DNA from 2 places in the Pseudomonas sp. LBUM1660 genome. Region 1 is predicted to be linked to the other one. Evidence: predicted binding sites of a transcription regulator. Region 1 holds the regulator's gene; the other holds the start of a gene.

Region 1 (14,420 bases):
GGAAGGCCCCATGATGCCGGTGACCTTGCCGCGCGGGATACGGATATCGACGTTATTGAAAATGCTGCGCGCACCGCGCTTGAAGGACAGTCCCTTCAGCTCGACCGCGTAGGCGTTATCGGCACTCATCTAAACTCCTTGCGATGCAGCCTCACACTCGGACGCCTGGCTTTCTGACGAAAGCACATACCTCCCCGGGCAGGCCGAACTGGCGGCGAACTATATCACTGCAAAGGCCAAGCGCCCAAGGCCCAAGCCGGCCCATGTTCAGCAACATGACAGGCAAAAAGCCTCGTTCAGAGGGGATTCGGTAACAGGGAATGACAAAGCGTGACGAACTTGCGTGAGGGTTTTGATCATTACCGCTATAATCGCCGCCTTTTCATCAGGCTATACGATTTCTGACATGAGCCAATCCAGCGACCTGATTCAATCTGCACAACGCACCATCCGCCTCGAACTGGAAGCCGTACAAGGCTTGCTGCCCCATATCGACGCAGATTTCGTACGCGCTTGCGAGATGATTCTGGACAGCAAAGGCCGCGTGGTCGTGGTCGGCATGGGCAAATCGGGGCACATCGGCAACAAGATCGCCGCCACCCTGGCCAGCACCGGCACCACGGCCTTTTTCGTGCACCCGGCCGAAGCCAGCCACGGCGACATGGGCATGATCACCCGCGACGACATCATCCTGGCCCTGTCGAACTCCGGTTCCACCAATGAAATCGTCACCCTGCTGCCCCTGATCAAACGGCTGGGCATCAAATTGATCAGCGTGACCGGCAACCCGGACTCGGCGCTGGCCAAGGCCGCCGAGGTCAACCTCAACGTTCACGTCGAGCACGAAGCCTGTCCACTGAACCTGGCACCGACCTCATCGACCACCGCCGCGCTGGTGATGGGCGACGCCCTGGCCGTTGCTCTGTTGGAAGCCCGGGGTTTTACCGCTGAAGACTTCGCCTTTTCCCATCCAGGCGGCGCGCTGGGCCGACGCCTTTTGCTGAAAGTCGAAAACGTCATGCACGCCGGCCAGGAGCTGCCGCAGGTTCAACGCGGCACGCTGCTCAAGGATGCGCTGATGGAAATGACCCGCAAGGGCCTGGGCATGACCGTGATCCTGGAAGCCGATGGCAAACTGGCCGGGATCTTCACCGACGGTGACTTGCGCCGCACACTGGACCGCAGCATCGACATTCATAGCGCCACCATCGATCAGGTCATGACCGCGCACGGCAAGACCGCTCGCGCCGAGATGCTCGCCGCCGAAGCCCTGAAAATAATGGAAGACCACAAGATCAACGCACTGGTCGTGGTCGACAGCGAAGACCGCCCGGTCGGCGCCTTGAACATGCACGACTTGCTGCGTGCGGGAGTAATGTAATGAGCACGGACCTGCTGCAACGCGGCAAACAGATCAAACTCGCGGTGTTCGACGTCGATGGCGTGCTGACCGACGGGCGCCTGTACTTTCTCGAAGACGGCAGTGAATTCAAGACGTTCAACACGCTCGACGGCCAAGGCATCAAGATGTTGATGGCAGCCGGCGTGCAGACCGCTATCATCAGCGGCCGCAAGACCCCAGTGGTCGAGCGACGGGCGAAGAACCTCGGCATTCCACACCTCTATCAGGGTCGTGAAGACAAACTGGTGGTGCTCGACGAACTTCTCGCCCAACTCAACCTAAGCTATGAACAGGTCGCCTACCTGGGTGACGACTTGCCGGACCTGCCGGTGATTCGCCGCGTGGGTCTGGGCATGGCCGTAGCAAACGCTGCCAGCTTCGTGCGTGAAAACGCCCATGGCATCACCCTGGCCCGTGGTGGCGAGGGTGCCGCTCGCGAATTTTGTGAATTGATCCTGCGCGCCCAGGGCCGCCTCGATGCGGCCAACGCCGCGTACCTGTGAGCCCATTATGCTGAGCAAAAAGATTCGTAACATCTTGGTGTTCGGCTGCATCGCGGCGCTGTTCGCCGCGGTCGGCTACTGGAACATCAGCCCCGAACGCTTCCTCGACAAACCCGTGGTCAAGGTAGACGAAACCGCGATCGACTATTACGCGCTCAACGCCCACAGCGTGCAGTACCTGCCAGACGGCAAATTGCAATACGAGATGACGTCCGACAAGGTTGAACACCTGAAGGCGACCGAGGTGACGTTGCTGACCAACCCCGACCTGAACATGTTTCGTGGCACCCAGTTTCCCTGGCACGTCCAGAGTGAGCACGGCGAAGTCAACCCGGACGGCACTCAGGTCGAGCTGATTGACTCGGTGCGCATCACGCGTTTCGACGAGAAAAACCGCAGAACCCTGATTACCACCACCCGAATGACAGTGTTCCCGCAGCAGCAATATGCGCAGACCGATCAACCCGTTAGAATCGACGGCGCTGGCGGTGTATCGACAGGCAACGGAATGAAAGCGTATTTGAAAGAAAGCAGGATACACCTGCTATCGAACGTAAGAGGACAGTATGAGGCTCGTTAAAACTCTCCCTATTTTGCTCAGTCTGGGCGCAGCACTGGGAAGCGTGAGCGCCTGGGCTCTGCCGAACGATCAAGAGCAGCCTATCCGCATTCAGGCCGACGACGCCCAACTGGACGACAAGAATGGCATTGCCACCTATAAAGGTGACGTGATCATCACTCAGGGCTCGATGAAGGTCACCGGCAATACCGTGACCATCACCCGTACCCCGGCTGGCGACATCGATGTGGTGACCTCGGTGGGCAACCTTGCCTACTTTGAGCAGATGCAGACGGCTGGCGACACCAAGCCGGTTCAGGGCTACGGAGTGACCATCCAGTACCACGCCTCGCAAAACCGCGTCGTATTGATCGATCGTGCAAAAGTCATCGACAAGGACAACAACGTCACCCAAGGCGAGAAAATCGTCTATGACACGGTGAAAAAGCTGGCGAGCGCCGGTCGCGCCACGGGCAACAAGGTCACCGAGTCGCGTCCGCGCATCGACATGGTGATCCAGCCCAAGCCAAAAACCGACGAGAAAAAGGCCCCGTAATGGCAACTCTGAAAGCTCAGCATCTGGCCAAGAGCTACAAGAGCCGCCAAGTCGTGCGTGACGTCAGCCTGTCCATTGACAGCGGTCAGATCGTCGGCCTGCTGGGTCCTAACGGCGCCGGCAAGACCACCTGTTTCTACATGATCGTTGGCCTGGTACAGGCCGATCAGGGTCGCGTACTGATCGACGATCTAGACGTCAGCCACCAGCCGATGCACGGTCGTGCAAAGGCCGGTATCGGCTATCTTCCGCAAGAAGCGTCGATCTTCCGCAAACTGTCGGTGGCCGATAACATCATGGCCATCCTCGAGACCCGCAAGGAACTCGACAAGGCAGAGCGTCGCAAGGAGCTGGAAAGCCTGCTGCAGGAATTCCACATCAGCCACATCCGCGACAACCTCGGCATGAGCCTGTCCGGCGGTGAGCGTCGTCGGGTGGAAATCGCCCGGGCACTGGCCACCAACCCGAAATTCATCCTCCTCGACGAACCATTCGCCGGTGTGGACCCGATTTCGGTGGGCGACATCAAACAGATCATCTACCACCTCAAGGCCAAAGGCATTGGCGTGCTGATCACTGACCACAACGTCCGTGAAACCCTGGATATCTGCGAAACCGCCTACATCGTCAACGATGGCCAGTTGATCGCCGAGGGTGACTCCGCCACCATCCTGGCCAACGAACTGGTCAAGGAAGTGTATCTGGGCCATGAATTCCGCCTTTAAGCGCTAAGGTGTCTGGCTGATTGTCCGAGCGCTTGTCTCGATAAAAAATCAATACTTTTTTATTGTTACAGCGCTCTAGGCAAACGCTGCAGTTTCGGGCATATAATTTGCTTATGTTTGGCGCTCCGGCGCCCTGTAGTGGATGGCGCATGTGCGCCGGCGAATAAGGTGTTAAGCCCCTGCCATGAAACCATCGCTAGTCTTGAGAATGGGCCAGCAGCTGACGATGACACCGCAGCTGCAACAGGCTATCCGCCTGCTCCAATTGTCGACCCTGGACCTGCAACAGGAAATCCAGGAGGCCCTGGAGTCCAATCCGATGCTCGAACGCCAGGAAGAAGGCGACGACTTCGATAACGCCGACCCTTTGGCCGACAAAGCCGAACAGCTCCCCAACGCCGACATTTCGGAACCCTCCTACCAGGAAACCGCCCCGACGGTGGATAACCTCGAGGAAGGCGACTGGAACGAGCGCATTCCCAACGAGCTGCCCGTCGATACCGCGTGGGAAGACGTCTACCAGACCAGCGCCAGCAGCCTGCCGAGCAACGATGACGACGAGTGGGATTTCACCACCCGCACATCGGCCGGTGAAAGCCTGCAAAGCCATTTGTTGTGGCAACTGAACCTTGCACCGATGTCCGACACCGATCGCCTGATCGCCGTGACCCTGATCGACTGCATCAACAATCAGGGCTACCTGGACGAAACCCTTGAGGAAATTCTCGAGGCCTTCGATCCGGAACTGGACATCGAACTGGACGAAATCGAAGCCGTCCTGCACCGCATCCAGCAATTCGAACCGGCCGGCATTGGCGCCCGCAACCTGAGTGAATGCCTGCTGCTGCAACTGCGCCAACTGCCAGCCAAGACCCCCTGGCTGGCCGAAGCGAAACGCCTGGTCACCGACTACATCGACCTGCTCGGCAGTCGCGACTACAGCCAGCTGATGCGCCGCATGAAGCTCAAGGAAGATGAACTGCGCCAGGTCATCGAGCTGGTGCAGAGCCTCAACCCGCGTCCGGGCTCGCAGATCGAGTCCAGTGAAGCCGAATACGTTGTCCCTGACGTCATCGTGCGCAAGGACAACGAGCGCTGGCTGGTCGAGCTGAACCAGGAATCGGTGCCACGGCTGCGGGTCAACGCCCAATACGCCGGGTTTGTGCGCCGCGCCGACACCAGCGCCGACAACACCTTCATGCGCAATCAGTTGCAAGAAGCTCGCTGGTTCATCAAAAGCCTGCAAAGCCGCAACGAAACCCTGATGAAAGTGGCCACCCAGATTGTCGAGCATCAGCGCGGCTTCCTGGAGTACGGCGACGAAGCGATGAAACCGCTGGTGCTGCATGATATTGCCGAGGCGGTGGGCATGCACGAGTCGACGATTTCACGGGTGACCACGCAGAAATTCATGCATACCCCACGGGGCATATATGAACTGAAATACTTTTTTTCCAGCCATGTCAGCACCTCCGAAGGCGGCGAATGCTCGTCCACAGCGATCCGCGCGATCATCAAAAAACTGGTTGCCGCGGAAAATCAGAAAAAGCCGTTGAGTGACAGCAAGATCGCTGGTTTACTGGAGGCACAAGGCATTCAGGTGGCTCGCCGCACCGTCGCCAAGTACCGCGAATCCCTCGGGATCGCGCCTTCGAGCGAACGCAAGCGGTTGATGTAGAGCCACGCCACAGCGTTCCAGTGGTAGATCATCTGATCTACCGCTTTATGCACTGGCAACGAAGGAGAAGCTGTATGCAAGTCAACATCAGTGGACACCAACTGGAAGTGACCGAACCTCTTCGCACCTACATCGGCGAAAAACTCGAACGATTAGAGAGGCATTTCGACAAGATCACCAACGTGCAGGTCACGATGACGGTCGAAAAGCTCAAGCAGAAAATCGAAGCCACGCTGCATATTCCCGGCAATGAAGTGGTCGCCAACGCGGAGCATACCGATATGTATGCGGCGATCGACGCACTGACCGACAAGCTGGATAAACAACTCAAAAAGCATAAGGAAAAGACCCAAAGCCTCCTTCAGGGCGCTACCGGTCGTTAACACTCCCAACCCATGATCCGACTTGAAAGCATCCTGACCCCCGGCCGTTCCCTCGTGAACGTGCCGGGCGGCAGCAAAAAGAAAGCCCTCGAGCAAATTGCCAACCTGATCGCCCGGGAAGTGCCGGATCTGGAAATGCAAGATGTCTTTGAGGCTCTGATTGCGCGTGAAAAACTCGGTTCGACCGGTTTTGGCAACGGCATCGCCATTCCCCACTGCCGCCTGAAGGGCTGCACCTCGCCCATCAGTGCCCTGATGCACCTCGACGCACCCATTGATTTCGACGCCATCGACGGCGCCCCGGTTGACCTGCTGTTTGTTCTGCTGGTCCCGGAAGCAGCTACCGATGCGCACCTGGAACTGCTCCGCCAGATCGCCAGCATGCTTGATCGCAAGGAAGTACGCGAAAAACTGCGTAGCGCCCCGAGCAACGAAGCCTTGTATCAGGTTGTCCTGGACGAGCAAAACGGTCACTAATCATGCGTTTGATCATTGTCAGTGGCCGTTCCGGCTCAGGTAAAAGTACCGCACTCGATGTTCTCGAGGACAACGGCTACTACTGCATCGACAACCTGCCCGCCGGATTGCTGCCGGAACTGGCCGAGCGCGCACTTATTCATACCGAGCTGGCACAACCCCTGGTCGCGGTATCCATCGATGCACGCAACCTGCCGAGCCACCTTTCGCGGTTTCCGGAATTGCTCGAAGAAGTCCGCAGCCGGCATATCAAGTGTGATGTGTTGTACCTGGACGCCGACGAAGAAACCCTGCTCAAACGCTTCTCGGAAACCCGCCGCCGCCACCCACTGAGTACTGCCCACCGTTCGTTGGCGGAGGCAATTCAGGACGAAACCAGTTTGCTGGGGCCGATCGCCGATCTGGCGGACCTCAAAGTCAACACCACCAACCTGAACCTGTATCAACTACGCGATACCATCAAGTTGCGCCTGTTGAACCAGCCAGATAGCGGCACTGCGTTCCTGGTGGAATCTTTCGGATTCAAGCGTGGCATGCCGGTGGATGCGGATCTGGTGTTCGACGTGCGCTGCCTGCCCAACCCTTACTGGAAGCCGGAATTGCGCGATCAGTCCGGGCTTGATCAACCGGTGGCCGAGTACCTGGCGGCACAACCGGACGTCGAAGAGATGTTCCAGGACATTTCCACTTACCTGCTCAAGTGGTTGCCGCGCTTTGCCGCCAGCAACCGCGCTTATGTCACCATTGCCATTGGCTGCACCGGCGGGCATCACCGCTCCGTCTACCTGACCGAACGTCTGGGCCAGGTCCTGCAACAATCCCTGAAGAACGTCCAGGTTCGCCACCGCGACCTCAGCTAAAGGATTCACATCGCGATGCCTGCTCTGGAAATCGAAATCATCAACAAGCTGGGCCTGCATGCCCGCGCTTCGGCAAAATTCGTTGGCGTTGCCGGTGAGTTCAAGGATTGCACGATCCGGGTCGGACGTACTCCCGACTCCTTGGTCGACGGAAAAAGCATCATGGCCATGATGATGCTCGCCGCCGGCAAGGGAACAAAAATCCACCTCAGTACCGAAGGTGAACAGGCTGACGAGGCCTTGCAGGCATTGGTGGAGTTGATCAACGACTACTTCGGCGAAGGCGGTTAAGCACTCGCCTAGGCGAGTGCAGTATCCATCACCATCATCAAACAAAACCCGATCAACAAGCCAAGACTCGCCAGCTTGTCGTGACCATTGCGCCGCGACTCGGGGATGATTTCATGGGTGACCACCAGCAACATCGCACCCGCCGCCAACGCCAACCCTAACGGCAATAGCAATTCGGCCAGGCTCACCAGCCAGGCGCACAACAGCGCAAAGACCGGCTCAACCAGACCTGAGGCAGCACCGATCAGGAATGCCTTGACCCGCGACATCCCCGCCCCTGCCAGTACCAGCGCAATCACCAACCCTTCCGGCACATCCTGCAACGCAATGCCCATGGCCAGGCTGTCTGCATCCGGCATCCCACCACCGGCCGAAACACCGACCGCCATGCCTTCAGGAATGTTGTGGGCAATGATGGCAAACACAAACAACCAGATCCGTGGCGGGATGACCGGCCGCTCCAGGGTTCCGACGAGCATTTGCGGCGAGGCGCCAGACACCTTTCGGTCCACCAGAAACAGCCCGAACGCGCCGAGCATGATGCCGAAGCTGATCAGACCACTGGCCGCCCAGGGTGTCAGCCCCAGGCTTTCAGCAGCGGAAATACCCGGAACGATCAGCGAAAACGCCGTCGCCGCGAGCATCACCCCGGCACCAAAACCGAGCAACGTATCGCTGACCGCCTGCGGCATGCGGCGAATCACCAACACCGGCACCGCGCCCAACGCAGTGCCCAGGGCACAAACCGCCCCGCCCTGCAGTGCACGCAGCAGCTTGGGTTCCAGATCGAACCACGCCAGCCCATTGGCGACCAACAACGACATGCCCGCCAGCAGCAACAGCGATCCCAACGCGTAACGAAACATTCGTCCGCCTCCGATCGCCAGTGTTTCAGTGCCCATAGTCAGCCTTGGATTGTTTTTATAGAGGACTTAAACCAGCGCAGCCTGATAACGCGCAGCGACTTCAGGCCAATTGATCACGTTGTAGAACGCATTGATGTATTCCGGACGACGGTTCTGGTACTGCAGGTAATACGCGTGTTCCCAGACATCCAGGCCTAGGATTGGCGTATTGCCGTTAATCAATGGACTGTCCTGATTACCGCTGCTTTCAACGACTAGTGTCTTTTGCGGCGTCACACTGAGCCACGCCCAGCCGCTGCCGAAACGAGTCAGCGCGGCTTTGGTGAAGGCTTCCTTGAAACTGCTCAGGCCGCCCAGTTGCTCATCGATCGCCTCAGCCAAGGAGCCTTCAGGATTGCCGCCGCCGTTGGGCGCCATCACTTGCCAGAACAGCGAATGGTTGGCGTGGCCGCCGCCCTGATTGATCACCGCCGCCCGGAGTTTTTCCGGCAACTGCAGGACGCTGGCGACCAGTTTTTCCACCGGCCACTCGGCAAACTCGGTGCCTTCCACCGCAGCGTTGAGGTTGTTGATGTAAGTCTGGTGGTGCTTGGTGTAGTGGACTTCCATGGTCTGCGCATCGATGTGCGGTTCCAGGGCGTCGTAGGCGTAGGGCAAGGCAGGCAAGGTAAAAGCCATTTCAATGAACTCCATGATGTAGGGGCGCAGGCGAGGCGGCATCGATGTGCAGCAATCGATGCGTACGCGGGTATTCGCCGTGTTCGCTGATGAAATTCAGCAGCTCGACGTAGGTTTTGCTGCTCTGGCGCAACGCTGCTTCACGCAGGGCTGGCGCCAGTCGTGGGTCCTGCAAGGTCTGCAACAACCGCTGATGGATCGCGCACAGGTATTCGGCGCTCTCCTCTGGCTGGTTCAGACGCAAATGCAGGTCCGCCAGGTTGTGGTGGGAAATCACGCTGGCCGCCACCGCTTCGTCGGCATCCGCCCAGCGCTCGAACAACACCTGGGCCAAGGCAAGGGCCTGCAAGTAAGCCTCGCGGGCATCGACCAATTCGCCCAGCATGAAATGGCGATTGGCCCTTTCGATCGTGCGTTTCCAGTGCTCCATGGTGAGCCTCCAAAGCGGTAGCGGTGATTACACGCCGCCTGCGGTGAGCTTCTCTGGGTTGAGTAATTCTTCCAGTTGGCTGCGCGTCAGGTCGGTGTGCTCCAGGGCGACATCGATCACCGGGCGCCCTTGCTGATAGGCCTTCTTGGCGATTTCAGCGGCTTTTTGGTACCCAATGATCGGGTTGAGTGCGGTCACCAGAATCGGATTGCGTGATAGCGCTTCTTTGATTCGTGATTCGTTGACCTTGAAGCTGGCAATGGCCTTCTCACCCAGCAGATGACTGGAGTTGGCCAGCAGTTCGATGCTGCTCAGCAGGTTCTGGGCGATGATCGGCAGCATCACGTTCAGCTCGAAATTGCCCGACTGACCAGCGATGGTGATGACCGTGTCATTGCCGATCACTTGGGCGGCGACCATAGCGGTGGCTTCCGGGATCACCGGGTTGACCTTGCCGGGCATGATCGAAGAGCCCGGCTGCAAGGCTTCGAGTTCGATTTCGCCGAGGCCGGCCAGCGGGCCGGAGTTCATCCAGCGCAGGTCGTTGGCGATTTTCATCAACGAAACCGCTGTCGCTTTGAGCTGCCCGGAGACAGCCACCGCAGTGTCCTGGGAGCCGATCAGCGCAAACAGATCCTTGCCCGGCGTGAACTGAACATGGGTCAGCTCGCTCAGCTGTTGGCTGAAACGTGCTGCGAATTGCGGATGTGCATTGATCCCGGTACCGACCGCCGTGCCGCCCTGGGCCAGGGATTGCAGGCTCGGCAGCAGGTCCTGCAAATGACCGATGTTGGCCTTGAGCTGTTGCGCCCACCCATTGAGCACCTGGCTCATGCGCACCGGCATGGCGTCCATCAGGTGCGTGCGACCGGTTTTGACGTGGTGATGAACCTCTTCAGCCTTGCGTTCGATGACCTGCACCAGACGCACCAGCGCCGGCAGCAGTTGCTCATGCAACGCGAGTGCGGCGCTGACATGGATGGTGGTCGGGATGATGTCGTTGCTGCTTTGGCCGCAGTTCACGTGGTCGTTAGGGTTCACCGGCTCGCCGAGCAGGCGGCTCGCCAGGGTGGCAATCACTTCGTTGGCGTTCATGTTGGAACTGGTGCCGGAACCGGTCTGGAAGATGTCCACCGGGAAGTGCTGCATGAAGTCGCCCTTGAGCAGGCTCAGTGCCGCGTCAAAGATGGATTTGCCTTGGGATTCACTGATTTGCTTGAGCTCGACGTTGGCTTGGGCGGCGGCCGCCTTGGCCAGGATCAACGCACGGATGAACTGCACCGGCATCGGCTTGCCGCTGATCGGGAAGTTATCCACCGCACGCTGGGTCTGCGCGCCATAGAGCGCATCCACCGGGACTTGAAGCTCGCCCATGCTGTCGCGCTCAATACGAGTCTTGGTCATCTGTAAATCCTTGCACCAGTTCTATGAGAGGAATCGAGGGCTGCAACTCGCAGATCGAGAGTTGCCAGGTGTAGCTTTGCCAGCGCTTGAGGCGGCATTTGCACAGAGAGAGGCGTTCGAGTTCGCGCAGCGGGCGCCAGGCCTGATCCAGGCAGTAGGTCCGCCAGTGCCAGGGCAGCGCGACATCGGCGGCGGTGTCGAGCAACAAACGGAAGGACGTCTCGGCGATGGTCCAGGGAGAAGTGGCCGTGCAGCACGCCAGATACCGGCCTTCAGCCAGGTAATGTTCGATCAGGCGCGGCTCGTCGGGGTCCATCGCGCAACGGATCTGGCGACTCATCCAGCGCCAGCTTTCGAGGTAAGGTTGCTCGTGCAAGGCAGAACTCATAATCCGGGCTCGCTCGGTAATGAGATTTATTATTATATGATAATGAGAACCAAAACAACCCCGAGAGAACACACCGAAATCCATTCTGGGAGCGAGCCTGCTCGCGAAGGCGGCCGAATATTCAATATCCGTATCGTCTGACACTCCGCTATCGCGAGCAGGCTCGCTACCACAGGGGGCCGATGTATGGCGCATAAAAAAGGCGCGCCACCCAATGGGTGGCGCGCCTTTTTGTGTAGCGGCAAGCGTTAGCTGCCCGCGACGGTCATCCGCTCGATCAACACCGAACCGGTGCGAATGTTGCTGCGCAATTCCAGGTCATTACCGACGGCAACGATCTGCTTGAACATGTCGCGCATGTTGCCAGCGATGGTCACTTCCTGGACCGCGAACTGGATTTCGCCGTTCTCGACCCAGTAACCCGCCGCGCCCCGGGAATAATCACCGGTGACCATATTCAGCCCCTGGCCCATCAGCTCGGTGACCAGCAAGCCACGCCCCATGCGGCGCAGCAAGGCGGCCTGATCTTCATCACCATGGGTGACGAACAGGTTGTGCACGCCACCCGCGTTGGCGGTGCTCGGCATGCCCAACTTGCGACCGGAGTAAGTGCCGAGGATGTAGGACACCAACTCGCCTTTTTCGACGAACGGTTTCGCGTACGTCGCCAAGCCATCACCGTCGAACGCCGAACTGCCCATGGCGCGCATCAAGTGCGGACGCTCGTCGATGGTCAGCCATTCCGGGAACAGCTTCTGACCCAGCGTGCCTTCAAGGAACGACGATTTTCGATAGAGGCTGCCGCCGGAAATCGCCGAGAGGAAGCTGCCGAACAAGCCACCGGCCAGTTCCGCAGAAAACAGCACCGGCACTTCGCAGGTCGGCACCGGACGGGCACCCAACCGGCTCGCGGCCCGTTGCGCGGCACGTTGACCGATGCTCACCGGGTCGGCCAGCAAGTTGCCCTGACGGTTCACGTCGTACCAGTAATCGCGCTGCATCTGGCCATCGGCCTCGGCAATCATCACGCAGCTCAGGCTGTGACGGGTCGACGCATAGCCACCGATAAAACCGTGACTGTTGCCGTAAACACGGCAGCCTTGATGAGTGCTGAGGGTAGTGCCGTCGGCGTTCTTGATCCGGCTGTCGGTAGCAAATGCCGCGGCTTCACAGGTCAGCGCCTGCTCGATGGCTTGCTCCGGGGTGATGTCCCATTCATGGAACAGGTCGAAATCCTGCAGATCCCTGGCCATCAGCGCGGCATCTGCCAGGCCGGAAGCTTCGTCTTCGGAGGTGTGCTTGGCGATGGCCAACGCCGCCGCGACGGTTTCACGAATCGCTTCTGGGCCACTGGCCGAGGTGCTGGCCGAGCCTTTGCGCTGACCAACGTACAAGGTGATACCAAAGCCCTGGTCGCGGTTGAATTCGACGGTTTCGACTTCACGCTGGCGCACCGAGGTGGACAGGCCCTGTTCCAGGGATACAGCGACCTCACAGGCACTGGCCCCCTGACGCTTGGCTTCAGCGATGATCTGCTCGACTTGTTCTTGCAGTGCCGGCAACGCTTGTGGGCCGACGCTTTCAACTGCACTCATGCTGTTCTCCACTCAAATTCTGCTTTCGGCTGGGGCCTTCGAGCGACCGGGCCGGACAAGCGGCCCCCGACTGGTTATCATGGCGGCGTTTCTTTGCGGACGGCCACCATGGTTGATTCTTACGACGACTCCCTCGATACGGGAGAAAAAAGCAAATCCCAGGTTAAACGCGAGCTTCATGCTCTGGTTGACCTCGGCGAGCGCCTTACAACGCTCAAGCCTGACTTGCTGGCAAAACTGCCGTTGACCGACGCTATGCGCCGGGCACTGGCTGATGCGCCCAAGCACACCGCGAATATCGCGCGTAAACGGCACCTTATGTTCATCGGCAAACTGATGCGCGATCAGGACACTGACGCCATTCTCATGTTGCTCGATCAACTCGATGCCTCCACCCGGCAGTACAACGAACGTTTCCATGGCCTGGAACGCTGGCGCGATCGCTTGATCGCGGGCGACGATGCGGTCCTGGAGAAGTTCGTGCTCGACTACCCGGAGGCTGATCGTCAGCAGTTGCGCTCCCTGATCCGTCAGGCCCAGCACGAACTGGCGACCAACAAGCCACCGGCATCGAGCCGTAAAATCTTCAAGTACATCCGTGAGCTGGACGAGACTCAACGCGGTCTGCGTTAAATCTCGAATCGGGTGAGTCGCCAAGCGGCTCACCCGAAGCTCCATCCTTTTACGATCCTGTGCCACCCACAGTGATCGCATCGATTTTCAGCGTTGGCTGGCCGACACCCACCGGCACCGACTGCCCATCCTTGCCACACGTCCCCACCCCGCTGTCCAGCGCCAGATCGTTACCGACCATCGACACCTTGCTCATGGCTTCCGGGCCGTTGCCGATCAACGTCGCGCCTTTGACCGGGGCGGTGATTTTGCCGTCTTCGATCAGATACGCCTCGCTGGTGGAGAACACGAACTTGCCGCTGGTGATGTCCACCTGCCCGCCGCCGAGGTTAGCGCAATAGATGCCGCGCTTGACCGACTTGATGATTTCTTCCGGGTCGCTTTCGCCCGCCAGCATGTAGGTGTTGGTCATTCGTGGCATCGGCAAATGCGCGTAGGATTCACGGCGACCGTTACCGGTGCGGGCCACACCCATCAAGCGGGCGTTGAGTTTGTCCTGCATGTAGCCTTTGAGCACGCCGTTTTCGATCAGCGTGGTGCACTCGGTCGGGGTGCCTTCGTCGTCGACGCTCAGGGAACCGCGACGACCGGCCAGCGTGCCGTCATCGACGATGGTGCACAGCTTGGACGCAACCATCTCGCCCATGCGCCCGCTGTAGGCCGAGCTGCCCTTGCGGTTGAAATCACCTTCAAGACCGTGGCCGACCGCTTCGTGCAGCAGCACGCCGGACCAGCCCGAACCCAACACCACCGGCAACGTACCGGCCGGCGCAGGAATGGCTTCAAGGTTGACCAGCGCCTGACGCAGCGCTTCACGGGCGTAGCCCATGGCGCGGTCATCGCTGAGGAAATAACGGTAATCGGTACGACCGCCACCGCCATGCCCCCCGCGTTCGCGGCGGCCGTTTTGCTCGACGATCACGCTGACGTTGAAGCGCACCAGCGGCCGCACATCGGCGGCCAGGCTGCCGTCGGTCGAAGCGACAAGAATG
Region 2 (14,420 bases), 1.1 Mb from region 1:
CGAGCCGACCCGGCCGTTGCCGGCATCGTGCAGGGCCTGGGTCTGTTCGCCCAGACGAAAATGCAGGCCACGGGCTTCCAGGGCGGTTTGCAGGAGTTGACCACTGGTGTTGTCCAGTTGCCGTTCCAGCAGCCATTCGCCGATGTGCACCACGGTGACGTGCATGCCGCGCAGCATCAGGCCGTTTGCGGCTTCCAGGCCGAGCAACCCGCCACCGATCACCACGGCGTGCTTGTGGGTTTTCGCGGTGTTGATCATGACCTGGGTGTCGGCGATGTCGCGGTAGCCGATCACGCCCTGCAAGGTATTGCCGGGGATCGGCAGGATGAACGGGGTCGAGCCGGTCGCGATCAGCAGGCGATCGTATTCCGCTTCGGTGCCGTCGTCGGCGATGACCCTGCGTTTGATTCGGTCGATCTCCACCACTTTGCGGTTGAGCAGCAACTTGATGTTGTTGTCCAGGTACCAGTCGAGATCGTTCAGTACGATCTCGTCGAAGGTCTGTTCACCGGCCAGTACCGGTGACAGCAGGATGCGGTTGTAGTTGGTATGGGGTTCGGCGCCGAAGACCGTGATGTCGTACAGCTCATTGCTCAGCTTGAGCAGTTCTTCCAGGGTGCGGACCCCGGCCATGCCGTTGCCGATCATCACCAGTTTTAGTTTTTTCATCAGGTTCTCCGGGGAGCTCGGACCCGCCTCATCAGGGCTGTCAGGTCTTGCTCGACATATTTTGCGCAAACAAAAAAAGGCGTCCCGCTAGTTGCCTAGCGAGGACGCCTTTGTCCTGGTCCCGTTCTCTCGGGAAGCGCACCCTTCATCGTTGAAGGCTGGGCTTTATGTCTGTTGGGAGAGGTAATGCAGTGGTTGTGCCAAGTCGTTCAGGATTCGGTTTTAGTGGGTTCTGAGTAGGATTTCAGGATCAGATTCACTGTTTCTGCACCGATTCGAAGCGGGCCGCCCGGTCTTGGCGCATGGGGAACCTGTGGCGAGGGCGCTTGCTCCCGCTGGGCTGCGAAGCAGACCCAAACATTCTGCGACCGCTGCGCGGTCGAACGGGAGCAAGCTCCCTCGCCACAGGGGATCTGGTTCGAGTCAGGATGAGTGAAACAGCAAAACCAGCAGCACCAGATTCACCACCAACATCACCAGCGCCAACGTCCGCCAGACCTTCAGCGGCTCGCGCTCCAGCAGCGGTCTGGGCCGCACACTCAAACTGCGTCGCTCTCCCTGTTCCAACAGCAACAACCATTCTTCCGCCGTTTCAAAGCGTTGACCCGGATCCGCTGCGACCGCGCGCTCCAGGCTTTGCGCGATCCAGTCCGGCAGGTCGGGGCGGTAGCGGCTGGCGCTGATGGGCACGCCAAAGCGTGGACGCTGGAAGGCTTCGATTTCGCCGTAGGGATAATGCCCGGTCAGCAGGAAATACAGGGTCACACCGACTGCGTACAGATCCTGTTGCGGTGTCGGTGCCTCACCGGCGAAGGCTTCCGGCGCGATATAGCTCGGCGTGCCGGGCAGGGTCGTGGGTTGATCTTCTGACAGGCCTGGGCAGTAGGCGAGGCCGAAATCCAGCAGGCGCAGCTCACCGTCGTCGCCCAGCAACAGGTTCTCCGGTTTGATGTCGCGGTGAAGAATCTGCCGGCGATGTAGCATGCCGACGGCCTTGAGCAGACGCTCGGCCAGATCCTGCCATTGCGCCAGCGGCAGCGCGGCAACCCGTTCGTGCAGCTGCGCCAGAGTGGAGCCGGAATATTCGCGCATCACGTAATACAAATGCTGACGCTGACTGGCGGCATGGACTTCAGGGAAATGCCGTCCGGCCACACGCTTGAGAAACCATTCCTCCGACAGCAATGCCTGCCCGGTGAGGTGATCGTCGCGCAGTGCACCGGGCAAGGTTTTCAGCAGCCAGGGTTGTTGCTGGCTGTCGCGAACCCGATAGAGCAGCGACTGCTGGCTCTGGCCGAGCATCCCTTCGACCTGCCAACCTTCGAACGTCTGGCCCGGTTTCAGCGCGGGCGGCAGCGGCCATTGCTGCAAATGAATCAGCGCATCGCCGATGCTCGTTTCACCGAGGGCATCGACTCGCACCAACAGAGCGCTGGCATTGTCCTGACTGCCGGCCAAGTGCGCTGCGCTGACCAGGGTTTGCGCAGCGCTGTGCAGGTCCGGTTGATCGCGCAGAATCGCCGCAATGGCGGTGTCGCCCAGAACAGCCCAGATGCCATCGCTGAGCAGCACGAAGCTCTCATCGAGGCGCAATTCACCGTCGAGAAAATCCAGGACCAAATGCTGATCGAGCCCCAGCGCACGCTTGAGCACGTGCTGCATGCCCGGCTGGTCCCAAACGTGATCCTTGCTAAGTCGCTGCAACGTGTCGGCGTGCCAGCGATACACCCGGCAATCGCCGACATGGGCCAAGGTAAAACGCCTGCCGCGCATGACCAAAGCACTGACAGTGGTGAGCAATGGTTGCCCACCGCCATTGGCCTGCAGCCAGCGATTTTGCGCCAGCAGCAGGCGATCCAGCGCCTGTGCGACACCCCAGGTTTCCGGGGTGGCGTAATAGTCCAGCGCCAGGGCCTGCAAGGTCGAACGGGCGGCGAGACCGCCATCGGCGCACTGGCTGACCCCGTCGGCGATGGCGAACAGGTAACCCTTGCTCGCCGCCAGCGCCGGGGCCGGAGTGACCAGGCGCAGGGCGTCCTGATTTTCCTCACGAGGGCCGATGGCGCTCGCTTCGGCGAAACTCAGTTGCAGGCTCATTGCGGTCTCAGACCCGAGCGGCGGTCACAGCGGCCGAACCCCAGGTGGTTCTCCAGCGACGTTTCACCCCGTGCAGGCCGAACCAGGCAAGCACGCCGAGGCTGGCGAACAACCACAGGGCCAGTTGATAACTGCCGGTGCTTTGCTTGATCGCGCCCATGCCCGCCGCCAGGGCGAAACCACCGATGCCGCCGGCCATGCCGATCAAACCGGTCATTACGCCGATCTCCCGACGAAAACGCTGTGGGACCAATTGGAAAACCGCGCCGTTACCCGCACCCAAACCGAGCATGGTGCAGACGAAAAGTGCCAGGGCCGCGTAGGAACTCGGAAGGTTGAAACCCACCGCCGCGATGCAGATCGCTGCGACCGTGTACATCCCCAGCAATGTGCGAATCCCGCCGAAACGGTCGGCCAGCGCGCCGCCCAACGGACGCATCAGGCTGCCACCAAACACGCAGGCTGCGGTGTAGTAGCCAGCGGTCACCGGGCTCAGGCCGTATTGGTCGTTGAAGTAGCCGGGCAGGGCGCTGGCCAGGCCGATGAAGCCGCCGAAGGTCACGCTGTAGAAAAACATGAACCACCAACTGTCTCGGTCGCCCAAGGCCTTGAAGTAGTCGGACATGGACTTGGCTTTCGGCCGCTCAGGCGCGTTTTTGGCCAGCCAGGCGAAGACGATGAGGGTCAGGATCAGCGGGATCAGGGCGAAGCCGAACACGTTGCTCCACCCGAAGGCGGCCGCCAGCACCGGGGCGATCAACGCGGCGAGCACAGTGCCCGAGTTACCGGCACCGGCGATGCCCATGGCTTTGCCTTGGTGTTGTGGTGGATACCATTGCGAGGCCAGCGGCAGGGCGACGGCGAAGGATGCGCCGGCCATGCCGAGGAACAGGCCCAGCACCAGCGCTTGTTCGTAGCTGTGGATGCCGAGTTTCCAGGCGCCAAACAGCGCGCAGATGACGATCACTTGGCCAATCAGCCCGGCGGTTTTCGGCGACAGGCGATCCGCCAGCAGGCCCATGACAAAGCGCAGCACGGCGCCGGCCAGAATCGGCGTGGCCACCACCATCCCGCGCTGTTGGGTGGTCAGGTGCAGGTCGGCGGCGATCTGCACCCCCAAGGGGCCGAGCAGGTACCAGACCATGAAACTCAGGTCGAAATAGAGGAAGGCCGCGAACAATGTCGGGGTATGGCCAGATTTCCAGAAGCTTGAATTCATCGCGCACCTCAGCTGTAGGGAGTCTCGAGAAGGAGTCAGAAGCTTGCAGGTGGGGCGCCGCCTCGGCCGCACCACCGGCCCCGATCTCTGGGGCCAAAACGAAAAAACGCCGCCACCCGATTCGCCATGGGCAAATGAGGTGAGCGACGTCTTTGTCGTAGGTGGGGCAACCGCCGTTGGTTACCTGTAGCGATTACTTAGCGAGATCTGTGCCAACAGGTGAAACCGAGTTGCGGCCATTCGCGGGCAAGCCTCGCTCCTACGGGTTTTGTGGTGAGTTCAGAGGGTGTGGGCGACACAAGACCCGTAGGAGCGAGGCTTGCCCGCGAAGGCGTCTTCACAGGCTCCGCAAGGCTTCAGCCAAGCAATTCGCTCATGGCAATAATCTGCTCCGCCACCTGAATCAGCTTCTGCTGCCGGCTCATGGCCTGGCGGCGCATGAGGGTGTAGGCCTCTTCCTCATTACAGTCCTTCATCTTCATCAACAGCCCCTTGGCCAGCTCGATGCGCTTGCGCTCGGCCAGTTGCTGGTCGCGGGCATTGAGCTGGGCGCGCAGGGCCTGGTCGCTTTCAAAGCGGGCCATGGCGACATCGAGAATCGGCTGCAAGCGTTGTGCGTGAATGCCTTCGACGATGTAGGCACTGACCCCGGACTTGATCGCCTGGCGCATCACATCGGGGTCATGTTCGTCGGTAAACATCACAATCGGCCGCGGTTGGTCGCGGCTCACGAGCACCACTTGCTCCATCACATCGCGGCTCGGTGACTCGGTATCGATCAGGATCACGTCCGGACGCACCGTTTCGACGCGCGCGGGCAGGTCGATGGTCAGGCCGGATTCGTCGATCACCTCGAACCCGGCTTCGGTCAGGGCCGCTTTCAGGCGACCGACTTTCTTCGCGGTGTCGTTGATCAGCAGGATACGCAACATATTCGCAGTCTCCTGTCAGCGGCTGGCGAGAAGGGGGGAGCTGTCGCTCATGGCGTGCAGCTTGAAACTGCGGGCATAGCCGGTCGGGTCGGAGCCGTCCCAGATTTTGCCGTCGATCAATTGGCTGCTGCGCATGTCCTCACCCTCGGCGGCAACACCGACTGCGCTGGCGGCCTCACGGTACAAGTCTAGTTGCTGGACCTGACGGGCCACGCCGAGGTAGTCCGGATCGTCGCGCAACAAGCCCCAGCGGCGAAACTGGGTCATGAACCACATGCCGTCGGACAAATACGGCACGTTGACCTCGCCTTCCGCATGGAAACGCAGCGCATGCGGGTCCTGCCAGCGATTGCCGAGGCCATCGGCGTAGTCGCCGAGCAAGCGCGGTTCGATGCAATCGAGCGGTGCATCGAGGTATTCGGGCGCGCTCAACAGCTTCGCGGTGCTGCGGCGGTTTTCGCTGCTGTCTTCGATGAAGCGGCTGGCTTCGAGGATCGCCATCACCAACGCCCGGGCGGTGTTGGGGCACTGCTCGACAAAAGCGCGGGTGCAGCCGAGAACTTTTTCCGGGTGATCGGGCCAGATGGTCTGGGTCGTTGCCAGGGTGAATCCCAGATTTTGCTGAACCGCGCTGGCGGACCACGGTTCACCGACGCAGAAGCCGTCGATACGCCCGGCTTGCAGGTGCGCGACCATCTGTGGCGGTGGCACCACCACGCTGTCGACGTCCTGCAACGGATGAATGCCCTGACTCGCGAGCCAGTAATACAGCCACATGGCGTGGGTGCCTGTCGGAAATGTCTGGGCGAAGGTCAGTTTTGGGCGACTTTGGTGCACGTGCCGGTCCAGTGCTTCAGGACTGGTCACCCCCAAGGCCTGCAAGCCGTGAGAAAGATTGATGCTCTGGCCGTTCTGGTTCAGGCCCATGAGCACCGCCATGTCGGTCGGCGCTACGCCGCCGATGCCCAGGTGCACGGCGTAAATAAGGCCGTACAGGCTGTGCGCGGCGTCGAGTTCGCCGCTGACCAGTTTGTCCCGCAGGTTGGCCCAGGACGACTGGCGCTTGAGGTTCAGGGTCAGGCCGTAAGGTTGGGCGAAGCCCTGCGTGGCCGCGACCACCACCGAGGCGCAGTCACTCAGGGCCATGAAGCCGAGGTTGATTTCAGTCTTTTCCGGGGCATCGCTGCCATTGACCCAGGCCAGTGGGCCCGCTGTGGTTTCATTCATGGCTAAACACCTTCCAAAAAAAAGCGCCGTACCGGGCTGCTTGCCGTGGCAAGGCCAGGTGACGACGCCTTTGTCTTTCGACTCATCCCGCCGTTGGCATGAGTGCTGATGTCAGTGATGGTGCAAGGCATATGCCACCGCCCGCTGATTTTGTCGCGCGCCTCGCTTGCGACACCGATGCCCGGCTATAATCGCCGCCTCATTTCGCCGCCATTCGAGTCAAAACCGCCCATGTACACCCTGGCCCGTCAGCTGTTGTTCAAACTTTCCCCGGAAACCTCCCACGATTTGTCCCTGGACCTGATCGGCGCGGGCGGGCGTTTGGGCCTCAACGGTTTGCTGTGCAAGGCGCCGGCGAAAATGCCGGTGAACGTCATGGGTCTGGAATTTCCGAACCCGGTAGGGTTGGCGGCCGGTCTGGACAAGAACGGCGCGGCCATCGACGGGTTTGCGCAGTTGGGTTTCGGCTTTGTCGAAATCGGCACCATCACCCCGCGTCCGCAGCCGGGCAACCCCAAGCCACGGATTTTCCGCCTTCCGGAAGCCGAGGCGATCATCAACCGCATGGGGTTCAACAACCTCGGCGTCGATCACCTTCTAGCTCGCGTGGCGGCGGCCAAGTACAAAGGCGTGCTGGGCATCAACATCGGCAAGAACTTCGATACGCCGGTTGAGCGCGCGGTCGACGATTACCTGATCTGCCTGGACAAGGTGTACGCCCACGCCAGCTACGTGACGGTCAACGTCAGCTCGCCGAACACCCCGGGCCTGCGCAGCCTGCAATTTGGCGATTCGCTCAAGCAATTGCTGGCTGATCTGGCGACCCGTCGCGCGGAACTGGCCTTGCGCCACGGCAAACATGTACCGCTGGCGATCAAGATCGCGCCGGACATGACCGACGAAGAAACCGCACAGGTCGCGCAGGCGCTGATCGAAACCGGGATGGACGCGGTGATCGCCACCAACACCACCTTGAGCCGCGTCGGCGTTGAAGGCATGGAACATGGTGACGAGGCGGGCGGTCTGTCCGGCGCACCGGTTCGCGAGAAGAGCACTCACACCGTGAAGGTACTGGCGGCGGAACTGGCCGGGCGCTTGCCGATCATCGCTGTCGGCGGCATTACCGAAGGCAAGCACGCGGCTGAGAAAATCGCTGCGGGTGCCAGCCTGGTGCAGCTCTATTCCGGCTTCATCTATAAAGGCCCGGCGCTGATTCGCGAGTCCGTCGACGCCATCGCCGCCCTGCGCTGAACCCTCTGCGAGCGGGCTTTTGTGGCGAGGGAGCTTGCTCCCGCTCGGCTGCGAAGCAGTCGTGTTTTTCCTGACAAACAATGTTGAGTGTCTGGAGGCTGCTTCGCAGCCCAGCGGGAGCAAGCTCCCTCGCCACAAGATCGATTTCACTCGCGAAAGGTTTTTGCAGGCATAAAAAAGGGCTCCTCGAAGGAGCCCCTGGGCCGAAGCCCGCCGCCCGGATGGGGCGTGCGTGGTAAGTCGTTACGTAATCAGATTGTCGTGTCGGAGTGTGTGCCCTGTGTTAGCCGACGGCGTGAAGTTCGTTGAGTCTGTGGATTCCCGCAGTGCCGGTCATACCGTCCCAGTTGTCGCCGCGTCCTTCTCGCCAGCCGTTAATCCAGGCTTGGCGTACCGACGGTAGAGTAAATGGGCAAAGCTCACGGGATTTGCCACCAACGCCATATTGATATCCGCGCAAAAATGCTCTTTCCAACGGATCACGCTTAAGTCTTCTCATAGGGTGTTGCCCTCACTTGTTGACTGTATTTATCGCGTCGACCTCAATTGAGGTCTGGCAGAAAAATTCCTGCCGTTGGGGCTCGCTGCCGGCGTCGCGAGCCAAGGTGTTGACGTCGTTGCGGCGTCAACCTGTATGGAGTTCTAACCAATGCGTCACATCGAGGGAATGATCGTTTTGTCATAAGAACGTAACCGTAAAGATGCTAAGGCCATAAGTAACACGATGTTTGTCCCGTGTTTATTGGTCAAAGCCCTGTATGATCGGGCCCCCGCAGGATGATAGGTTTAATCCTTTAGTGAGAATGGCTCCTGTTGAGCAGGAGGACTATTCGACGAAGGGTCGGCTTATGACATTTTGTTGCATCAACATTTTTATCTGCCTGTGCATCTAAGCTCTTCTAATCTGAGCAGCACAGGTGGGACGGCACACCTTCGTGCCACGCGGGCGCTCTTTTAGAAAAGCGCCTGATTGAAAACCGGGCCGGCAATGCGTTGCCGGTTCACTTAGCTAAAGGCTCTGAAATTCCAATGTCCGATCAATTCGAAATCTTCCTCACTTGCCCTAAAGGCCTTGAAGGCCTGCTGATCGAGGAAGCCGTCGGGCTTGGCCTTGAAGAAGCACGTGAGCACACCTCTGCCGTGCGCGGCATGGCCACCATGGAAACCGCTTATCGCCTGTGCCTGTGGTCGCGTCTGGCGAACCGGGTGCTGCTGGTGCTCAAGCGTTTCCCGATGAAGGACGCCGAAGACCTGTACCACGGCGTACTCGACATCGAGTGGCAAGATCACATGCTCAACGATGGCACCCTGGCCGTCGAGTTCAGTGGTCACGGCTCGGGCATCGACAACACTCACTTCGGCGCCTTGAAAGTCAAAGACGCCATCGTCGACAAACTGCGCACTCCGCAGGGCGACCGTCCGTCCATCGACAAGCTCAACCCGGACCTGCGCATCCACCTGCGTCTGGACCGTGGCGAAGCCATTTTGTCCCTCGACCTCTCCGGCCACAGCCTGCACCAGCGCGGTTATCGCTTGCAGCAGGGCGCGGCGCCGCTGAAGGAAAACCTCGCGGCCGCCATCCTGATCCGTTCCGGTTGGCCACGCATTGCGGCCGATGGCGGCGCACTGGCTGACCCGATGTGCGGTGTCGGCACGTTCCTCGTCGAAGCAGCGATGATCGCCGCCGACATGGCGCCGAACCTGCGTCGCGAGCAGTGGGGCTTCACCGCCTGGCTCGGCCACGTGCCGGCGCTGTGGAAAAAACTTCACGAAGAAGCCACCGAACGCGCCGCGGCCGGTCTGGCCAAGCCACCGCTGTGGATTCGCGGTTACGAAGCCGACCCGCGCCTGATTCAACCCGGCCGCAACAACGTCGAACGTGCAGGCCTGAGCGAATGGATCAAGATCTACCAGGGCGAAGTCGGTACGTTCGAGCCGCGTCCGGATCAGAACCAGAAAGGTCTGGTGATCTGCAACCCACCGTATGGCGAGCGTCTGGGCGACGAGGCGAGCCTGCTCTACCTTTACCAGAACCTCGGCGAGCGTCTGCGTCAGGCCTGCCTGAACTGGGAAGCGGCCGTCTTCACCGGCGCGCCGGACCTGGGCAAGCGCATGGGCATCCGCAGTCACAAACAGTATTCGTTCTGGAACGGCGCCTTGCCGTGCAAATTGCTGCTGATCAAAGTCACGCCGGACCAGTTCGTCACCGGCGAGCGTCGCACCCCGGAACAGCGTCAGGTCGAGCGTGAGCAGGCCGAAGTCGAAGTCGCAGACAATGACGTGGCACCCGGCAAGTACGAGAAGTACAACAAGAATGGCAACCCGATCAAACCGGCCCCAGTGGTGATCGAGCAACCGCGCTTGAGCGAAGGCGGGCAGATGTTCGCTAACCGCCTGCAAAAGAACCTCAAGGCTTTGGGCAAGTGGGTCAAGCGCGAGGGCATTGATTGCTACCGCGTCTACGATGCCGACATGCCGGAATATTCCATGGCCATCGACCTGTATCAGGATTGGGTCCACGTCCAGGAATACGCCGCGCCAAAGTCCATCGATCCGGAAAAAGCCTCGGCGCGCATGTTCGATGCCCTGGCCGCCATTCCGCAGGCCTTGAACATCGACAAGAGCCGCGTGGTGGTCAAGCGCCGCGAGCGTCAGAGCGGCACCAAGCAATACGAACGCCAAGCGGCGCAGGGCAAGTTTGTCGAGGTCAATGAAGGCGGCGTGAAGCTGCTGGTCAACCTCACCGACTATCTCGACACCGGGCTGTTCCTCGACCACCGCCCGATGCGCATGCGGATTCAGAAAGAGGCAGCCGGCAAGCGCTTTCTCAACCTGTATAGCTACACCGCAACCGCCAGTGTTCACGCAGCCAAGGGCGGTGCGCGCAGCACCACCAGCGTCGACCTGTCGAAAACCTACCTGGACTGGGCGCGTCGCAACCTGTCGCTGAACGGTTTCTCTGACAAGAACCGTCTGGAGCAGGGTGACGTGATGGCGTGGCTCGATGCCTGCCGTGACGAGTACGACCTGATCTTCATCGATCCGCCGACGTTCTCCAACTCCAAACGCATGGAAGGGATCTTCGACGTGCAGCGCGATCAGGTGCAATTGATCGACCTGGCGATGGCGCGCCTGGCGCCGGGTGGCGTGTTGTACTTCTCCAACAACTTCCGCAAGTTCACGCTCGAGGAGAACCTCGCCGCGCGTTATGCCGTTGAAGAAATCACCGCCCAGACCATCGATCCGGATTTCGCCCGCAACGGCAAGATCCACCGTGCCTGGAAAATCACAGCGCGTTGACAGATCAGCAATTGGATCCACAGAGCCTTGATTTTTAAAGGCTCTTGGGTTCTTTCAGTGCTGGTCAAATTGATGGCTAATAGCTATAACTCAACGCATGGCCAATGGGCTTTCCCGCACCTGGCGTTTTGAGTTGCGTTTATGTCGTTGCACGCCGTGCGCCCCAAGATCCTGGGATTTATCAGCGAAGATGTCTCGGCCTGGCTGGTCGCGCTGCTGGTATTGCTCGTCGGTGGGATTCTCACTGGATTGCTGGCCTGGTCGACACTGAATCTGTTTCACCATCAATTAAGGCAACGTTTCCAGCTGCTCGCCAGCGAACGTTACAGCCGCATCGAAGAACGTTTCGAAGATCAGGAGCAGCGCCTCGACGGCCTGCGCCGGTTCTTCGCCAATTCCGAGTCGGTCTCCCGCGAGGAGTTCGAAGGCTATACCCAACCGTTGCTGCACCGCACGCAGGCATATTCATTCGCTGCGCGGATCACCCGTGCCGAGCGGGCAGCGTTCGAGCGCAAGGTGCGCGAGGAGGGGTTGAGCGACTTCACGCTGCGTGAGCTCAATGCCGACGGCCAACTGCAATTGGCGGCCGAACGGGATGAGTACGTGGCCGTGCTCTTCAGCCAGACCCAAAGCCGGCTCGGCTCGCCGCTGGGGTACGACTTGTTCGCCCAGCCGTTGCGCCGCGCCACCCTTGACCGGGCCGACAAGCTGGGCAGTATGGCGGTGTCGCAGCCGATGCATCTGGTCAGCATCGAGCCGGCCTATGCGCGGGGTGTGCTGCTGGTGGCGCCGGTGAAGCGTCAGAGTGACGCGGCGACGGCGGCGACGAAACCCTACGGATATGTCATGGCTGTGATCAGCATGCGTCAGCTGCTGGCGGACGGTTTGCCGGAGGCCAGTTATGACTATCTCTCGGTGCGCATCCTCGACTTATCCACCGACGACCAGCACGAAGTGCTTTACGAGTCCTATAACTCGCCCGCGCCCAGCGAACTGTCCGCGACACGCCTGCTGCGTATGGCCGACCGCGACTATCAAGTCGACATCCTGCCCAGCGAAGCCTTTTTGAAGGCCAACCATTCCTCGGTGACCAGCCTCGTGGTGCTCGGTGGCTTGCTGAGCGTGCTGCTCAGCGCATTGCTCTACGTGCTGGTCAGCCAACGCCAGCGCGCACTGAAAATGGTCGAGCAGCGCACCCAGGAACTGCACGCCCGCGAGCAGGAATTGCGCGGCACTCACGGCCAGTTGCGCGGCGTGCTGAATGCCGCGACCCAGGTGGCGATCATCGCCACCGACCTGCGAGGCGTCATCAGCACCTTTAACGCCGGGGCCGAGCAAATGCTGGGATATTCCAGCGCTGAAGTGGTGGGGCGCATGACCCTGGAAAACCTGCACTTTCCCCGAGAGCTGGTCGCACGCTCGGCGGAACTGAGTGTGCGATATGGCAAGCGGATTCCGACCTGTCAGGCGATGTTGGTCGAAGGCGCAGAAGAGGGCGGTCACGAAGCGCGGGAGTGGACGCTGGTCCGTCAGGATGGCAGCCATTTGACCGTGAACATGCTCGCGACCCCGGTCCTCGACGAGCAAGGCCTGTGGGTCGGGCATCTGGCAATCTGTATCGACATCACCGAACGCAAGCGCGTTCACGAGGCGTTGGCCGCGCGCGACCTGTTGCTGAAAAAGCTCAGCGTCCATGTGCCCGGTGGCATTTATCAGTTCAAGATGGAATTTGACGGTCGCTTCAGTGTGATCTATGCCAGCGACGGGATTCGTGAGATCTACGAGCTCGAGCCGGACGTGCTGCTGCTCAACGCCGAGGCGATTTTCACGCGGATTCATCCCCAGGACACGACCCGCGTTCGCGCCTCGATCCGCGCGTCGGCGGACACCCTGAGCCCGTGGCGCGAGGAATACCGGGTGCAACTGCCTCAGCGCGGCCTGCGCTGGGTGCGCGGCGAGGCGACCCCGGAGGAACTGCCGGGTGGCGGCGTGCTCTGGCATGGCTACATCTCGGACATTTCCGACCTGAAGCGGGTGGAAGAAGAGCTGCGGGCGCTGTCGATTACCGACTCTCTGACCGGAATTCACAACCGCCGCTACTTTCAAGAACGCCTGACCACCGAGATGGCCCGGGTCGAGCGCGGTGGTGGCGAGTTGTCGGTGATCATGCTCGACATCGACCACTTCAAGCGCATCAATGACCAGCATGGACATGCCGTGGGTGACCGGGTGTTGCAGGTCGTGTGCGAACGCATCGGTCATCGTCTGCGACGTACCGACGTGTTCTGCCGCCTGGGTGGTGAGGAATTCATGGTGCTGTGCCCGGACATCGACGCAGAACATGCCCATGTCCTGGCCTTACAGCTGTGGCAAGGGTTGCGCAGTTCACCGATCGAAGGCGTCGGGGTCGTTACCGCGAGTTTCGGGATTGCCAGTTGGCGAGTCGGGGAGGGCGCGGATGCGCTGTTGCTGCGGGCGGATTCGGGGGTTTATGCGGCGAAGCAGGCGGGACGGGATCGGGTTGAAGGAGAGATGAACTAAGCCTTCATCCTGACCCCTGTGGGAGCAGTTTTAGAAAACGACACTGACCCAGTGTGGGAGCGAGCCTGCTCGCGATAGCAGTCTGTCAGTCACATCATTGTTAGAGTGCCGCCGTCATCGCGAGCAGGCTCGCTCCCACATTGGATCTGAGGTGTCGTGTAGATCCGGGTCAGAGCACCGAAGCCGTTTCCGGCACTTTCGGTTGGCGATACAGGTCCAGCAGCACCTGATCCAGCACCGAAGACGCGCCAAACGGGGCCTTGTCGTTGAGGATCGCCACCACCGCCCAGGTGTTGCCGTTGACGTCACGGCTGTAACCGGAGATCGCGCGCACGGTGTTCAGGGTGCCGGTCTTGACGTGGGCCTCGCCGCGCATCGCCGTGGTTTTCAGGCGTTTGCGCATGGTGCCGTCGGTTCCGGCAATCGGCATCGAGCTGATGAACTCGGCGGAGTAGGGGCTGCGCCACGCGGCTTGCAGCATCGCCGCCATTTCACGAGCGCTCACACGTTCGGCGCGGGACAGGCCGGAGCCGTTCTCCATCACCAAGTGCGGCGCGGTGATGCCTTTCTTCGCCAGCCACTGACGCACCACGCGCTGGGCAGCCTTGGCGTCGTCACCGTCGGCGTCGGTGCGGAATTTCTGGCCCAGGCTCAGGAACAGCTGCTGAGCCATGGTGTTGTTGCTGTATTTGTTGATGTCGCGAATGATTTCCGCCAGATCCGGCGAGTAGGCCCGGGCCAGCACCTTGGCGTTGTTCGGCGTCGGCGCCAGACGATCCCTGCCCTGGATGCTGCCGCCCAGTTCCTTCCAGATCGCCCGCACGGCACCGGCGGTGTAGGTCGCGTGGTCGAGCAGCGACAGATAAGTCTGCGAGCTGCAGCCTTCGCCCAACTGACCGCCGACCGTCACGGTCACGCTGCCATCGGCCTGGGTCACCGGGTTGTAACGCACGCCACCGGTGCATTGCTTGGAATTGACCGCTTTGACCTGGTTTTCAATATGGATGCTGGCAATCGGCGGCTCTACTGACACCAGGACCCGGCCGTTGTCGTTGCGCGCCACGAAGCGCAAGGCCTTGAGGTTGACCAACAGCGAGTCGGGTTTGACCAGGAACGGTTTGTTCTCGTCATTACCGTCGTCGTTGAACTCCGGCAGTTGCGGTTGCACGAAGAAACCGCGGTCC

What was found. Region 1 encodes sigma-54, which starts transcription at its own class of promoters, with help from an activator protein. Its sites were predicted from a motif close to ANTGGCATNNANNTTGCTNT; they were not measured.
Region 2: the regulator sigma-54 is predicted to act here: its motif matches at 6,264-6,283, upstream of ACA068_RS10160 (CmpA/NrtA family ABC transporter substrate-binding protein).

The regions. Positions count from the first base shown of each region.
Region 1 is NZ_CP166795.1:1,068,254-1,082,673, reverse strand. It holds gene ACA068_RS04955 (ATP-binding cassette domain-containing protein) at 1-129, opposite strand, end outside; gene ACA068_RS04950 (KpsF/GutQ family sugar-phosphate isomerase) at 407-1,381, shown strand; gene ACA068_RS04945 (KdsC family phosphatase) at 1,381-1,905, shown strand; gene lptC (LPS export ABC transporter periplasmic protein LptC) at 1,913-2,485, shown strand; gene lptA (lipopolysaccharide transport periplasmic protein LptA) at 2,472-3,020, shown strand; gene lptB (LPS export ABC transporter ATP-binding protein) at 3,020-3,745, shown strand; gene ACA068_RS04925 (RNA polymerase factor sigma-54) at 3,930-5,423, shown strand; gene hpf (ribosome hibernation-promoting factor, HPF/YfiA family) at 5,498-5,806, shown strand; gene ptsN (PTS IIA-like nitrogen regulatory protein PtsN) at 5,819-6,283, shown strand; gene rapZ (RNase adapter RapZ) at 6,286-7,143, shown strand; gene ACA068_RS04905 (HPr family phosphocarrier protein) at 7,159-7,434, shown strand; gene ACA068_RS04900 (ZIP family metal transporter) at 7,443-8,336, opposite strand; gene ACA068_RS04895 (superoxide dismutase) at 8,367-8,978, opposite strand; gene ACA068_RS04890 (DUF2753 family protein) at 8,980-9,408, opposite strand; gene ACA068_RS04885 (class II fumarate hydratase) at 9,436-10,812, opposite strand; gene ACA068_RS04880 (FagA protein) at 10,793-11,200, opposite strand; gene pmbA (metalloprotease PmbA) at 11,449-12,795, opposite strand; gene yjgA (ribosome biogenesis factor YjgA) at 12,904-13,428, shown strand; gene tldD (metalloprotease TldD) at 13,478-14,420, opposite strand, start outside.
Region 2 is NZ_CP166795.1:2,154,385-2,168,804, forward strand. It holds partial or broken gene ACA068_RS10140 (NAD(P)/FAD-dependent oxidoreductase) at 1-669, opposite strand, end outside; gene ACA068_RS10145 (bifunctional protein-serine/threonine kinase/phosphatase) at 1,093-2,766, opposite strand; gene ACA068_RS10150 (nitrate/nitrite transporter) at 2,774-3,985, opposite strand; gene ACA068_RS10155 (ANTAR domain-containing response regulator) at 4,342-4,917, opposite strand; gene ACA068_RS10160 (CmpA/NrtA family ABC transporter substrate-binding protein) at 4,933-6,144, opposite strand; gene ACA068_RS10165 (quinone-dependent dihydroorotate dehydrogenase) at 6,376-7,395, shown strand; gene rmf (ribosome modulation factor) at 7,679-7,894, opposite strand; gene rlmKL (bifunctional 23S rRNA (guanine(2069)-N(7))-methyltransferase RlmK/23S rRNA (guanine(2445)-N(2))-methyltransferase RlmL) at 8,425-10,695, shown strand; gene ACA068_RS10180 (sensor domain-containing diguanylate cyclase) at 10,837-13,236, shown strand; gene dacB (D-alanyl-D-alanine carboxypeptidase/D-alanyl-D-alanine endopeptidase) at 13,406-14,420, opposite strand, start outside.